DNA from 3 places in the Leptolyngbya sp. FACHB-541 genome. Region 1 is predicted to be linked to each of the others. Evidence: predicted binding sites of a transcription regulator. Region 1 holds the regulator's gene; each other region holds the start of a gene.

What was found. Region 1 encodes NtcA, which controls nitrogen genes in cyanobacteria. Its sites were predicted from a motif close to TTTGTANNNNNNNNTACAAA; they were not measured.
Region 2: H6G00_RS10800 (DUF4327 family protein) is a predicted target of NtcA. The motif match lies at 1,505-1,524, and genes of this name have one in related genera.
Region 3: H6G00_RS03320 (acetamidase/formamidase family protein) is a predicted target of NtcA. The motif match lies at 2,258-2,277, and genes of this name have one in related genera.

What each region holds. Positions count from the first base shown of each region.
Region 1 covers NZ_JACJPC010000041.1:43,755-47,978, forward strand. Annotated here, with positions in the region: gene H6G00_RS06780 (DUF3146 family protein) at 1-217, shown strand, start outside; gene H6G00_RS06785 (pre-16S rRNA-processing nuclease YqgF) at 222-656, opposite strand; gene H6G00_RS06790 (DUF3084 domain-containing protein) at 705-2,186, opposite strand; gene ntcA (global nitrogen regulator NtcA) at 2,256-2,930, opposite strand; gene fabI (enoyl-ACP reductase FabI) at 3,310-4,086, shown strand.
Region 2 covers NZ_JACJPC010000051.1:54,299-58,522, reverse strand. Annotated here, with positions in the region: gene H6G00_RS10810 (PetM family cytochrome b6-f complex subunit 7) at 1-54, opposite strand, end outside; gene pdxA (4-hydroxythreonine-4-phosphate dehydrogenase PdxA) at 126-1,244, shown strand; gene H6G00_RS10800 (DUF4327 family protein) at 1,664-1,885, shown strand; gene H6G00_RS10795 (hypothetical protein) at 2,005-2,391, opposite strand; gene H6G00_RS10790 (hypothetical protein) at 2,490-2,837, opposite strand; gene H6G00_RS10785 (D-Ala-D-Ala carboxypeptidase family metallohydrolase) at 2,962-4,017, opposite strand.
Region 3 covers NZ_JACJPC010000021.1:57,198-61,421, forward strand. Annotated here, with positions in the region: gene H6G00_RS03315 (PfkB family carbohydrate kinase) at 1-674, opposite strand, end outside; gene H6G00_RS03320 (acetamidase/formamidase family protein) at 834-2,054, opposite strand; gene H6G00_RS03325 (response regulator transcription factor) at 2,430-3,104, shown strand; gene H6G00_RS03330 (ATP-dependent RecD-like DNA helicase) at 3,118-4,224, opposite strand, start outside.

The sequences.
Region 1 (4,224 bases):
TCACCAGTCTTGGCAACAGGGCAGAATTGAAGGTGAGGTGACAGCGAGTGATTATCAGTGGCAGTTTCAGTGGCGCTTTAACCGAGGAGAGCTATCCGTTGAGCCTTCTCTAGGTAGAGCGCTGATTCAAGAACCACTAGGTCGCTTCCTAGAAAAATGTGACTACCAGCTTGAGCCAGGTGGAGATTATTCGTTTACGATTCGGGCAGAGATTTAACCGCCTAAGCCGTCAACCTGCCCAAATAACGCTCGATTAAGAGAATCGCTACAATGTCGTCGATTGGGCGGGGGAGGGTACGAATACCTTGTGGTAGAAGGCGAGACAAACCTTTTGGTGGATACATCTGCCAGTAGCGATCGCGAGCTTCCAGGGTGCTAAATCGCTCATCTACCATGACGATTCGCAGTGGTTCTGACAGACTGCTACTGAGCTTTTGCTTCCACTCTTTAGAGCTGGTTTGATCGCCCATCACTAGCATCGAAATCGGAAACTGTTTGCGTAACGACTGAATGGTGGCGATCGCCTCCTCTGCGGGGATCACCTCACAATAGAAGAGGCTGCGGTCTAGCCCCATGACTGCTACACCACACTTTTGGCGACCGGGATCAAAACCCAAAATAGCTGGCTGACTGGAGTCAAAGAACGGGGATACCATGCGGTTTGAAGAATAAAACCTGCGAGAATTCATTCAATTGAACTGTTCCTAATTATTCCGATCTGAATTGTTCCGGTCTGAATTGCTTGGGTTAGGGGCAGGCTGTTCCGGTCTAGGCGACTGCGAATCGGGTTGTTGTGGAACGAATAAGGGTGAGGATTGCTCTGTCCCAAATAAAACCTGGCCGTCTCGAACTGCAACTAGCTCTAACCTAACTGGACCCGCAGTATAGGTGATGTCTGAGGCGATCGCCTGGATTTCAACAGGCTGATTGTATTGCTTTACCTGGCGCAAAAAGTTGATCAAAGTTTGAGTTCGACCATCTGCAATTTGCGGTATGTCTAGCAATATGCCTGCCTGCCTGGCCCGAAACTGGGAGGCCGCTGCCAATAGCCTAATTCGGTCAAGCAGTTCTTCGTCCGTGGCAGCGGATGGATTGACAGAAACGGACGCTACAATTTCTCCATCTAAAAATACAACCTGATTGGGGGTGGCAGCCGCGAACACTTGAATGCAGGATTCTCCAGCTACAACACACGGTTCTCCCACGACATAGTTGCCTGCCGAAAGAATCCGCACAACGTATTCCTGTCCATCCCGAATTTGACTGACTAAACGCTCAACCTCAGCATTTGTAATATCGATGACTTGCTGATCTAAGTTATCTGCATCAGGTAAGATTTCTTGGACTGCGACTCGATTAGCCTCTAGCAATAGTTGATAAATTACCTGAGGCGCGACAGCCGGATCAACAATGCGAAAGGCACGAGACACAAGAGCTTGATTCCGCAGGAGAGCAACGTTGCCCTGGCGTAAGCCTTGAAACTCTCGCTCAAGAGATTGCACCTCTCGAACGAGGAATGTTCTTTGAGCTTCGAGTTGACGCAGCAGTTCTTCTCGTTCGGCGATCGCCTGATCCCGCAGCGCTAATTCTTCTTCCCGCTGTCGAATTAACTGCTGCCGCCCAACCTGAAGCTCCCGAATTTCTGACCGGAGGCTATTTGCCTGCTGTGTGACCCGACCCAGTTGAGCACGGGCCTGCTCAAAACTAGAACGGATCTGACCCAGTTGGCGCTGAGTTTGGTTGAGTTGGTTTTGAGCCTGGTTAAGTTGGGCAGCAGTTCCGGCTTGACGGGCGACCGCCGCTTCCAAATCCCGGTTAATCTGTCGCAGTCGCCTCCGGGCAGCCATTTGTTGCTCAATCGCCTGATCTCGTTGAGTCTCAATTTGCTGCTTTTCCTCGCTCACCTCTTCCAGGTCTTGGCGGGCAGTAGTTAAGTTCTCTTGAATTTCTTCATAGTCGAAAATACCGCGACGAAGCTGCTCACTTAAGGCAAACAGGAGCGCAAAAGTAGAAGCAGAAATAACGCTACCTGTGAGAACGGTAACAATCGTTGCAGTCTGTCGGGGGCGCAGGTTAAACAGGGTCAGCCGAGCTTTACCCACCCGCATCCCAAGGCGATCGCCCACCGTGGCGATCACCCCCCCCAGTACTAAAATTGCTGCAATCAGGACTAACTGAGCGGTCATCGCTGGTTAGAAACAGTCCAGATACAGCCTACTGCATTCTGAACGAGGTGAACGAGTCGATGCGTTGACTTAAGTAAATTGCTGGCTAAGGGCAACAGGATTATGAACGGTAATTTTCTTTTTGTGGATAGATATCATCTTATCTTGCCGCAGGTCACCTAGCAGACGAGTTACTGTCACGCGGGTAGAACCAATTGCCTCGGCGATCGCCTGATGCGACAACTTCAGGTCAATCGTGATCCCATCCGGGCTGGGCATGCCAAAGTCGCGGCAAAGAATCAGCAGGAAACTCACCAGCCGAGAACCCATATCTCGGTGTGCCAGCGTTTCGATCATCATCTCGGTTTGCAGAATCCGAGATGAAAGTCCCTGGAGCATCAGCATCGACAGCTCAGGGTTATCTTTCAGCGCCTTCTCAACCTGCTCAATTGGAACCGAGAGCAAATCAACAGGTGTAAAAGCAACGGCGTGGTAAAACCGATCAGAGCGATGTCCCGTGATTAGAGACAATACGCCAAACACGCTGTTTTCTCGCAGCAGAGCAACCGTAATTTCCTCTCCAGCCTCGTAGACTCTGGACAGCTTCACGGCTCCTTTGAGCAAAAAATAGACGCGCTCAGCGGGATCACCTGGAAAGAAAATAGTCTTACTTCGATCAAACGACTCCACCACAGGCGGAAAAGCCCCGCCACTCAGCTGCCGAAATACATTCGCTAGCGGTGGTCTATCTTGCGTCACTACCATACCCTCGCCCTACCCACTGTCGTATAGACTGAATCAGGTCATGCATAGATCCCCTGCTTCCTGTGAGAGATCTCTGACTTTAGAACACTAAAACTTAACTGCGAGACTGTTTTTTGTACACGACGATACAAAATCTGCCAACCTGTATCGAAAGTTCCTCAGTAAATCCACATAACTTTGCGTCGGTAGCGCTGAACTTGTTCAAAATTAAGCCAGGTTTGAGCTTTGATGAAGGGACTCGAAAGGCTTATGTTATCTACGATACAAGGCGATCGCCCTAAAGTGAAACGACCACACCAAAACGAATCCTCTATCCTTAGATCCTAGTTTTCCAGTATTCTCCTAGTTGCGCCTAAATAAAGATTTTTCACAGATTCTCATGCTGAACTTGACTGGCAAAAACGCTCTCGTCACAGGCATCGCCAACAACCGCTCGATCGCCTGGGGAATCGCCCAACAGCTTCATCAAGCTGGAGCCAACTTGGGCGTGACCTTCCTGCCCGACGAAAAGGGACGGTACGAAAAGAAAGTGGCAGAACTGGTAGAGCCGCTCCAACCCAGCTTGTTCTTGCCTTGCGACGTGCAAAACGATGAGCAGATCGAGTCGATCTTTAAAACCGTTGGGGAGAAATGGGGCAAGCTCGACATTCTGATTCACTGCCTCGCCTTTGCCAACAAAGATGACCTGACCGGCGGCTTCAGCAAAACCAGCCGCGATGGATTCAACCTGGCGATGGACGTTAGCGCCTACTCACTGGTGCAGCTTAGCCGCGCCGCTAGCCCCCTCATGACCGAAGGCGGCAGCATCATCACGTTGACCTATCTGGGCGGTGTTCGCGTCATTCCTAACTACAACGTTATGGGAATCGCTAAAGCAGCTCTGGAAATGAATGTCCGCTATCTCGCCGCAGAACTCGGACCCCAAAACATTCGCGTGAATGCCATCTCTGCTGGCCCAATCCGCACCCTGGCTTCTTCAGCCGTTGGTGGAATTCTAGACATGATTCACCACGTTGAAGAAATTGCCCCCCTACGCCGCACTGTCACCCAAACCGAAGTCGGCAATACGGCTGCTTTCCTTGCAAGTGACCTCTCTAGCGGCATTACAGGGCAGGTTCTCTACGTCGATTCGGGCTACGCCATCATGGGGATGTAAGGAAATTTCCAGCAAACAAAATGTCTGTAGGGGCAGGTTTAGCAACAGTTCTGTTGTTTCGATGCAAACACTTTGGCGAAACCTGCCCCTACCAAGGGTTTAAATTTCCTGCCAGAAATTTCCTAAGATCTTGAAGAG
Region 2 (4,224 bases), on a different contig from region 1:
TACCAGAATTAGGGTAGAAGCCAATATTGCAGCATTAAAGATTTCGCCGTTCACTCAAGTTCTCCTGTATGCAGATGAATCGGATTTTCAAACCTATCTGAAGTATTCTAAAGCAGTTTGTAGCCATGTTTCTCACACCTACAATTCCAGTTTCCAGTACAGCGGCTCCGCGTCCTCGATTGGCGATCGCCCTGGGTGATCCGGCAGGCATTGGGGCTGAAGTTGTATTAAAAGCGCTTGTCGATCCAGCAACAACAAACTGTGATGTGACTGTGATCGGCAGTCGCAGATTATTACAAAACACTTACGAAACTTTACAGAAGTCCCTAATTTCTCAGGGGCAATCAGGTAACGATTTAGCAGATCCGCAAAACTTAACCATCTTGGATGTGCCGCTAGCTGAGTCGACCGAGCAGCAGATTGTACTGGGAACGGGCAATGCGGCGAGTGGTGCAGCCGGGTTTAGCTTCTTGGAAACGGCGATCGCCCACACACTAGCAGGAGACTTTCAGGGCATTGTCACTGCCCCGATCGCCAAATCTGCCTGGAAGGCGGCTGGACATCATTACCCAGGGCAAACCGAACTGTTAGCCGAACGGGCAGGGGTTGAGCGATTTGGAATGCTGTTTGTGGCGCGATCGCCTCATACGGGTTGGCTGCTGCGAACGCTGTTGGCAACGACCCACATTGCACTGCGACAGGTGCCCGATGCCCTCTCGCCCCAACTGATGACCGCAAAGTTAGACCTGCTGCTGCTGTGTCTGCGGCAAGACTTTGGCATTGTTGAACCGCGAATTGCGATCGCTGGGCTCAACCCTCACAGTGGCGAACAGGGGCAATTGGGGCACGAAGAGCAGGACTGGTTGATTCCCTGGCTCAAAGAAATGGGCGATCGCTATCCTCATATCCAGCTGGAAGGACCCGTTCCACCTGACACCCTCTGGACGCGTCCTGGTCAAGCCTGGTTCGGGACTACTCAATCGTCAGCGCATGATGCGTACCTGGCGCTTTACCACGATCAGGGGCTAATTCCGGTTAAGTTAATGGCGTTTGACCGAGCCGTCAACACTACCATTGGGCTACCGTTTGTCCGCACTTCTCCTGATCATGGCACGGCCTTTGATATTGCTAGGCGAGGGGTTGCAGATGCGACCAGCATGAAAGCAGCTTTGCAACTGGCAGCAGAGTTAGTACAGCAACGCACCACTTTGTATCAAAGTCGAGCGGTTAAGTTTAAAGAATAGTATCAGTTCTAGCAAAAGCAAGCTTTGAGGATCTAGAGTTAACGGGTTTTCTGGGGCATAGGCTGAGTCAGTCGGACATACGACTTAGGGAAGAAATAGCAATCACGCAATTAAATCAGCTAAACCCTCTAATCCATCTCTACAAACCATTAGGGGCTTTTCGTTAGATTACAGGAGAAGGGGAAAATGTCAGGACTTGATGACTTTCGTAATTTTTATTAATATAATCAGATAGTGTTTAGCTTGAAGATAAGAAAGATTCAGTATAGAGGGCTACAAAGTCAAGGGCTTGCTAGCCGACCTGTTCAATTTTGTCTATTAATTTCGCTTTAATACGGCAATCTTCCACTTTTATTCATTTTTCGGTCAAAGCTCTCGGTCGTCACAGTTAATACGTTGGTAAAGCAGAGGGTGAATCAATGCTCCAATCCATTCAATACTCCATGGACTTCATTCGGGATGAAGCTCGTCAACTCGTTCAACAAGGAGTGATCAGCCGTCATCAGCCCATTTATGTTCTTTGCCAGTACATTCCCGCCCGGGAATGGACTTGGGTTGAATGTGAGTTAGAAAAAAGCAGCTTTCTGCTCCGCGATCGCATTGGTGATCTGCTGGGGCGGGAAGATTGGGATAACGATTAGTCACAAAGCGAAGCTACAAAACAATCAGTCACCCTGACACGCGCTTGGCGATACTAGGCGATCGCCAGTGCAGCAAGTGTCAAAGTGAGTCCAGAATGAGCGTCAGGGACTTTTCGAGACTAAGATGGTGAATCTTGCTCTCGTAGTCTCTCAAGCTCTGCCCGAATCGCAGCAATTTGTGCAGTCAGCTCTTCTAAATCAAGCTGCACATCGGGTGGAGCGGCCGTTGCCGTACTGGAACTGTTAGGAGTGCTAGGGGTATCGCTGGAGTTTGTTTGAGCAGCGCGTTGAGACAAAATTGTGTCCACAAAGTTTCGTGCTTCTTGCTCCGTCATCTCACCTTTTACGGCCCATTCTTCAGTGAGTTGACCTAGTTCAGCTCTTAGCCTGTAAAGGTTTTCGTCACGACGTTGCGGATCTTGCAAGGTTTCGATTAATGATGCAGTCGCGCCCAGGGTAACGCGAAATCCTTTTTGGACAATTTGGAGAAGAGTGTCTGAGTTCATTAAGGTTTTTAGAGGCTAGGCGTTCTGTTGCCCCGATTCTACGCTTTCCAGTGAGGCGATCGCAATTGCTGGGGGCTTTCGATCCTTGCTGCGCTGGTTCACTGCTGTTCTAAATATTGGTTGATATCTTCGATCAGACGCGTCAGCTCGGCTTCTGTGCTGAGACGAATACGTTCATCCCGCAGCGTGATCAAAACTTTTGCTGCAAAAGGGCTAGACCATATATTCGGGTTGCAAAAGATTTCTAAAAAGACATCTCCGGTATATTGGTATTCCATTGGTTTTTGGGGATTAGGCTTCCCCGCGCCCGAAGTGGCATGAGAGGCAGTGGCTCTAAGGCTATCCATTAGAGTGGCGATCGCCGCCTGAAGCGCTTTTGCTGCCTCTGGTGAAAAGTTAAACGAAACAGATCCCTCAACAAGATTCAGCCTGAGTTGGGAAGACATACAGCACTCCTCAATAAGTTAGTTATTAATAGGTCAAAAGATAATTGCAGGCAGAACTGTAGGGTGTGTTAGCGCAGGGAACACTATCAATCTTGCAGTATCCTGCACTGCGCTCAACACTTGCTCAAAAGCCCCATTTGCGTCGTCCGCCCACATCAAGGTGGACAATATGTCTGCGGTTGCCAGGATAAACTCCCACACCGCCTGGCCACCAAGACATTACCGCATTTGCAACCTGCCGCCCAGAATATCCAGCAACAGAAATATCTGCAGCCCTGCCGCTTAAGTGCTGGCTGTTTCTTACCCCACCCACCCGAGTGTTATAGGGCTCGGGGCGATACCAGGATGTAATTCTAAACGGTCTACCAATCTGGTTTCTAGCTCGCTGAAGCTGCCTTGCTAGAGCCAAAATGTTACTGACTTCCTGGGTCGTTTTAGGAATACGAGTGCCGCTTTTAGTCGCTTCCCCCCAAGTAAAGCTACCCCCCGGAATGATGGGTTGATCGGTGTAGAAAGTACTCTGGTTGCCAGGGAGTTTAAAGCTTCTCCCTTGAAATGGTCGGGGCGCTCCTGCTCCAGGACTTGGTGTAGGCGATGGGGTAGAACTGGGAACTTGAGGAATGGGGTAGACCACATCGTTGTCAAACTCGACATGGGCGTGCTGTTCGTAGACAAACCAGGAACTCAACCCTCGGATGTAGTCTTCTTGGTTTTCTAACGCAAATTTAATGTGATTATTAAAGTCTCCCTGAGCATTGGCATAGGCATAGGACTGAAGCTCAAAAGACGCACCTTTGGCGATCGCCTGCACCTCTTCAGCACTCAACTGCCCTGACTGAAGAGGACGACGCTTAAATAGTGTGTTTTCTGTCACCTTCAAAATAAAGCTGGCTGCCTGCTCTTCTTGCGGATAGACCACCTTGCCATCAAACTCAACTTGGGCATGGCGATTGTAAACATACCAGGTGTTCATACCGCGAATGTAATAGGCTTGATTGGCGATCGCAAACTTGATGTGACCATCAAATTCTCCGTTTGCATCGGCGTAAGCATAGGATTGAATTTCTAACGTAGCACCCGCCGATACGCTATAACGTTCCTCTGTTTCTAGCTCTGAAGCCGAAACGGGACGACGCTTAAAGACGGTGTTTTGGGTCACTCTTAAGACCTGACGCACCATAGGATGATCCTCACTAAAACGGTTATTGGGGTGATATTTTTGGCATCACTTAGGTTCTTTTCAAAAGTGGAATCTAAGCTGCAACTGCCTTGAATTCAATAGCCTTGAGACTAAATAGCCACGTAGCTCAAATCCTAATTTAATGACATTCAGCTTAAGCTCCTTGTTTATCGTTTATCTCAAGATGCCTAAATTTGAAGTCTGGCC
Region 3 (4,224 bases), on a different contig from region 1:
CCCACCGCGAGTTCTGCCTCCGGCAAGTTTGGCGTAAACAAAAAGGCTCCAGCGTAGCGATGCAACTCAGTTTGGGCATCTACCACAGTTTGAGTATGGGACAGAGCTGCCTCAATTACAGGTTGAGTTAGTCCGCCATCTCCATAATCGGAACAGACTACCGCCTGAGCATCCTTTGCCTGCTGTTGAATGTATTCTGCTAGCTGAAGTTGCAGGCTGAGATCGGGCAAGCTATCTGATTTGCGATCGATTCGCACGATCTGCTGGGTTACAGATTGCCGAGCATGACCAGAGATGCGAGTTTTGGTCACGGTGGGTCGATCCCGATCGACCAAAATTCCCTGCGTATCAATTCCTGCTGCTTCAAAAATTTGCCTTAGCGCATTTCCCTGGTCATCTTTCCCGACCAGCCCAACAGCCTTGACTTGCGCTCCTAGCTTCGCCAAATTGTAAACTGCGTTGGCTCCCCCACCCGGCACCTGTCGCGTCGTCTCATGCCGCAAAATCAACACGGGAGCTTCCCGCGAAACTCGCTCAACTTGTCCTGTCAGAAATTCATCCAGGGTGAGATCGCCGACTACCAGGACTTGCGATCGCCCAAAATTCTCTAAAAGTTGCCAAAGCCGATCAGCCGCAGATCGGAGTTGAACAGTAAAGTCAGCTTCTAGGGTCATAGGCGGTTGTTAGAAATTGAGGGTTGGAGATTGGGGGTTAGCCTTCTTGGAGAAACGAGATAAATCGCGTCTTGTGGACTGATAGCGATCGTTCCATAATCTACAGGCGAATTAGGGGCGACGCATCCCCCCTAATTCCTAACCCCCAACCCCTAATCCCTAATTTCCTTGGGTTAGTGGTGCAAATAGCTCCTTAGGAATCACTCCGTGAATTCCTTTGACGATATCGACAACCTGAGAAACCTCAAAGTCGATTGCTGCACTCCCGAAAAGAAGCGCATCTGGCTTGGTCAAACCATATTCCTCGTTGACGATTCGCAGATATTCACGCACTGACTTTTTCATTGCCTCATCCAAGTCTTGGTCAAGACCGACTGCAATCCACGCATCTTCGGTTTCACCGACTGGCGCTTCTAGCGTCATACCTTTATGAACAATGAGCTCAAAGGTAGGCGTGAGAGAGCATTCGATCGCTGTCAGCGCAACCTCTCCATTACCCTGAGCACAATGAGGATCGCCAGAATAAAATAGCGCTCCGGGCACTTGAACGGGTAAATAAAGGCTGCTGCCTACTCCTAAAAGCTTAATATCTACGTTGCCGCCGTATAAACCAGGCGGAACTGAATTGACTGCATCTTCAGGATCAGCCGGAACAACGCCCATCAGTCCCATGAATGGCTTCAGCGGAATGTTTAAGTTAGGCAGTCCATTCGTTGGCTTAAAGATGCCGATGTCATTCTCGCGGTCAATGGGAATGACTTTGGTGTAGATCGGTTCACCATTCTCAGGATATTCCCCTGGGAGAGAACCTCTGCCATGACGGTTAGAAATCACACCGTAGGGTACGCGGTAATCAATGTTGAGGGTCTTGATTTCCAGTACGTCTCCCGGTTCTGCCCCTTCTACATAGATGGGACCAGTGATCACGTGTGGGCCAGGGCCAGTTTTCTCGACCTCTGCCTTGATCTGCAACTGGTCAGGCAAAATATCTGATTCAGCAATACCACTACCTGTGAGAAATTCGATGGTGTCTCCCTGGTCAGCCAAAATGCCTTCGTGAGAAACAGTTTGCATAACCAAGCGATCGCCCGACTGCACTCGCAAAATCGGCTCACTGTCTGGCTTAAACAGTTCTCCCCAAATCACGTTTTCAGGAGTAGACAAGACCTCATAGGTCTGACCAGTTGCCGTTGCTGGAGAAGGAAACACGCCCCCCACAATTGCCCACAGAGAGAGAGCGATCGCCGCAGTCACACCTGCGGTCAATCTCAACCTGCGAAACCGGCGACTGCGTCCTCTAATTGTTTCAGTGACCAAGCTGATGCCTGAACGAATCTGATCTACAGGTCGCTCTAGCCGAAAACCTTGCTTTTTTCTCACCTTTATCTCCTAGTTCGCTCCTACACCCGTGCTTAAGGAGTTTCCTCAGGGCTAGAACCTACGTGATCAAGACGCAAAACCGGACAAAGGGAACAGTAGATGCTTTAGATTTCTTAGTTTTACGTATGAATACGCAAGGCCGAGCTTGGAAGCTCCTTAAATTCCGGTAGATGGCATTAGTGAACAGGTTTTCAGGAATGAATTTTGTAGCATATGCTACAAAATTCATTCCTGGTTATGCCAAAAGTAGTACTCTAATCCTGACTCTCACTCTAAAATGTATCCTTTAACACAACGCCTACCTACGACACAAGGGAATCTAAATTTTACGAGATCCAAGAACTGCTTACTGATAGCGCTGGGTCGGTTGTGCGTATGCGAATTTTGCTTGTTGAAGATGATGCCAGGTTAGGCGAAGCGCTCTCAGAGGCGCTGACTGACCAACGCTATGTTGTAGATGTTGCTAAGGATGGGGAAAAAGGTTGGCAGCAGGTGACAACCTTGCCCTATGACCTGATTTTGCTGGACGTAACGTTGCCCAAGCTGGATGGCATGAGCCTCTGCCAACGTCTGCGAACTCAAGGCTATGACCAACCGCTGATGATGATCACCGCCCGTGACACTAGCGCTGACAAAATTGCTGGACTGGATGCGGGAGCCGACGACTATGTGGTAAAACCGTTTGACCTGCCAGAACTGTTGGCTCGAATTCGTGCCCTCCTGCGTCGCGGCAGTTCTGGTTCCTCTCCAGGAATGCAGTGGGGCAGGTTGCAGCTAAACCCCAGTACCTATGAGGTGCAGTATGGCGATCGCCCCCTCCGGCTCACCCCCAAAGAGTTCTCTATTTTAGAATTGCTCGTCCGCAACGGTCGCCGCGTTCTTAGTCGGGCCGCGGTGATTGAGCACATTTGGTCTTTGCAGGAGCCACCCGAAGAAGACACGGTCAAGGCACATATCAAAAGTTTGCGCCAAAAGCTAAGAGTCTCTGGCGCGCCTGAAGACCTGATTGAGACGGTGCATGGCTTGGGATATCGGCTAAAGCAGATTTAGTCGATATCTATTCCTAAAAGTCCAGATGTCCGCTCAGGCGTTTCTCTAAAAGCGTGTATCGCTGCTGGTCTTTGACCTGCCGGACGGCAAGGGCGATCGCCTTTTGTGGCCCCACCAAAATCGCCAGTTTTTTGGCACGAGTCAGTCCGGTGTAAATTAAGTTGCGGCTCAGCATCAAGTAGTGCTGCATATAGAGCGGCAGAATCACCACCGGATACTCACTTCCCTGACTTTTGTGAATGGTGACTGACCAGGCTAAAGTAATTTCGTTCAAGTCGGCGTAGTCATAACTCACGATCCTTTCTGCGAATTGCACGCTCACTTCTTGTTCTTCTGGATCGATCGCCGTAATCACTCCTAAATCTCCGTTGAATACTTCGCGATCGTAGTCATTCACTTTTTGGATGATGCGATCGCCCACCCTCAACACCATTCCGCCCCGCTCAATCTGTGCCTTTGTGGAACTGGGCGGATTAATTAAAGATTGCAGTACACCATTCAAGTTGCGCGTCCCGACTTCCCCGCGTGTCATCGGACATAACACCTGTACATCTCGCGCTACATCAAAACCTAATTGCGGAATCAGATCGGTGATCAAATCATGGATTGCCTGAATTCCGGGCTGTGGCTCTGGTGCGCCTAACCACAAACAGTCCGATTCAGGTACATTAGACACAGGCTCTAGCTGAGGAAACTGACCCTGATTAATTCGGTGAGCATTACTCACGATCTGACTAGTTTGAGCCTGACGAAAAACTTGTGTTAGTCGCACCACCGGGATTTTTTCTGACGCAATCAAGTCCTGCAAAACCGCACCTGGTCCGACGCTGGGTAACTGGTCAATATCTCCCACAAGCAGCAGTTGAGCATCCAGAGGAATAGCTTTGAATAGAGAATTTGCCAGAAACAAGTCCAGCATGGAGGCTTCATCCACAACAATTGCCTGCGCTGGAATTGGATACTCCTGATCGCGCTTAAACTTCATCGTTTTGGGGTCAAATTCCAACAAACGGTGAATCGTTTTAGCAGGTTGCCCCGTCATTTCACTCAGTCGTTGGGCTGCCCGTCCCGTGGGGGAAGCAAGAGCGATCGCCTTTCCCATTGCCCTCCACAGTGCCAC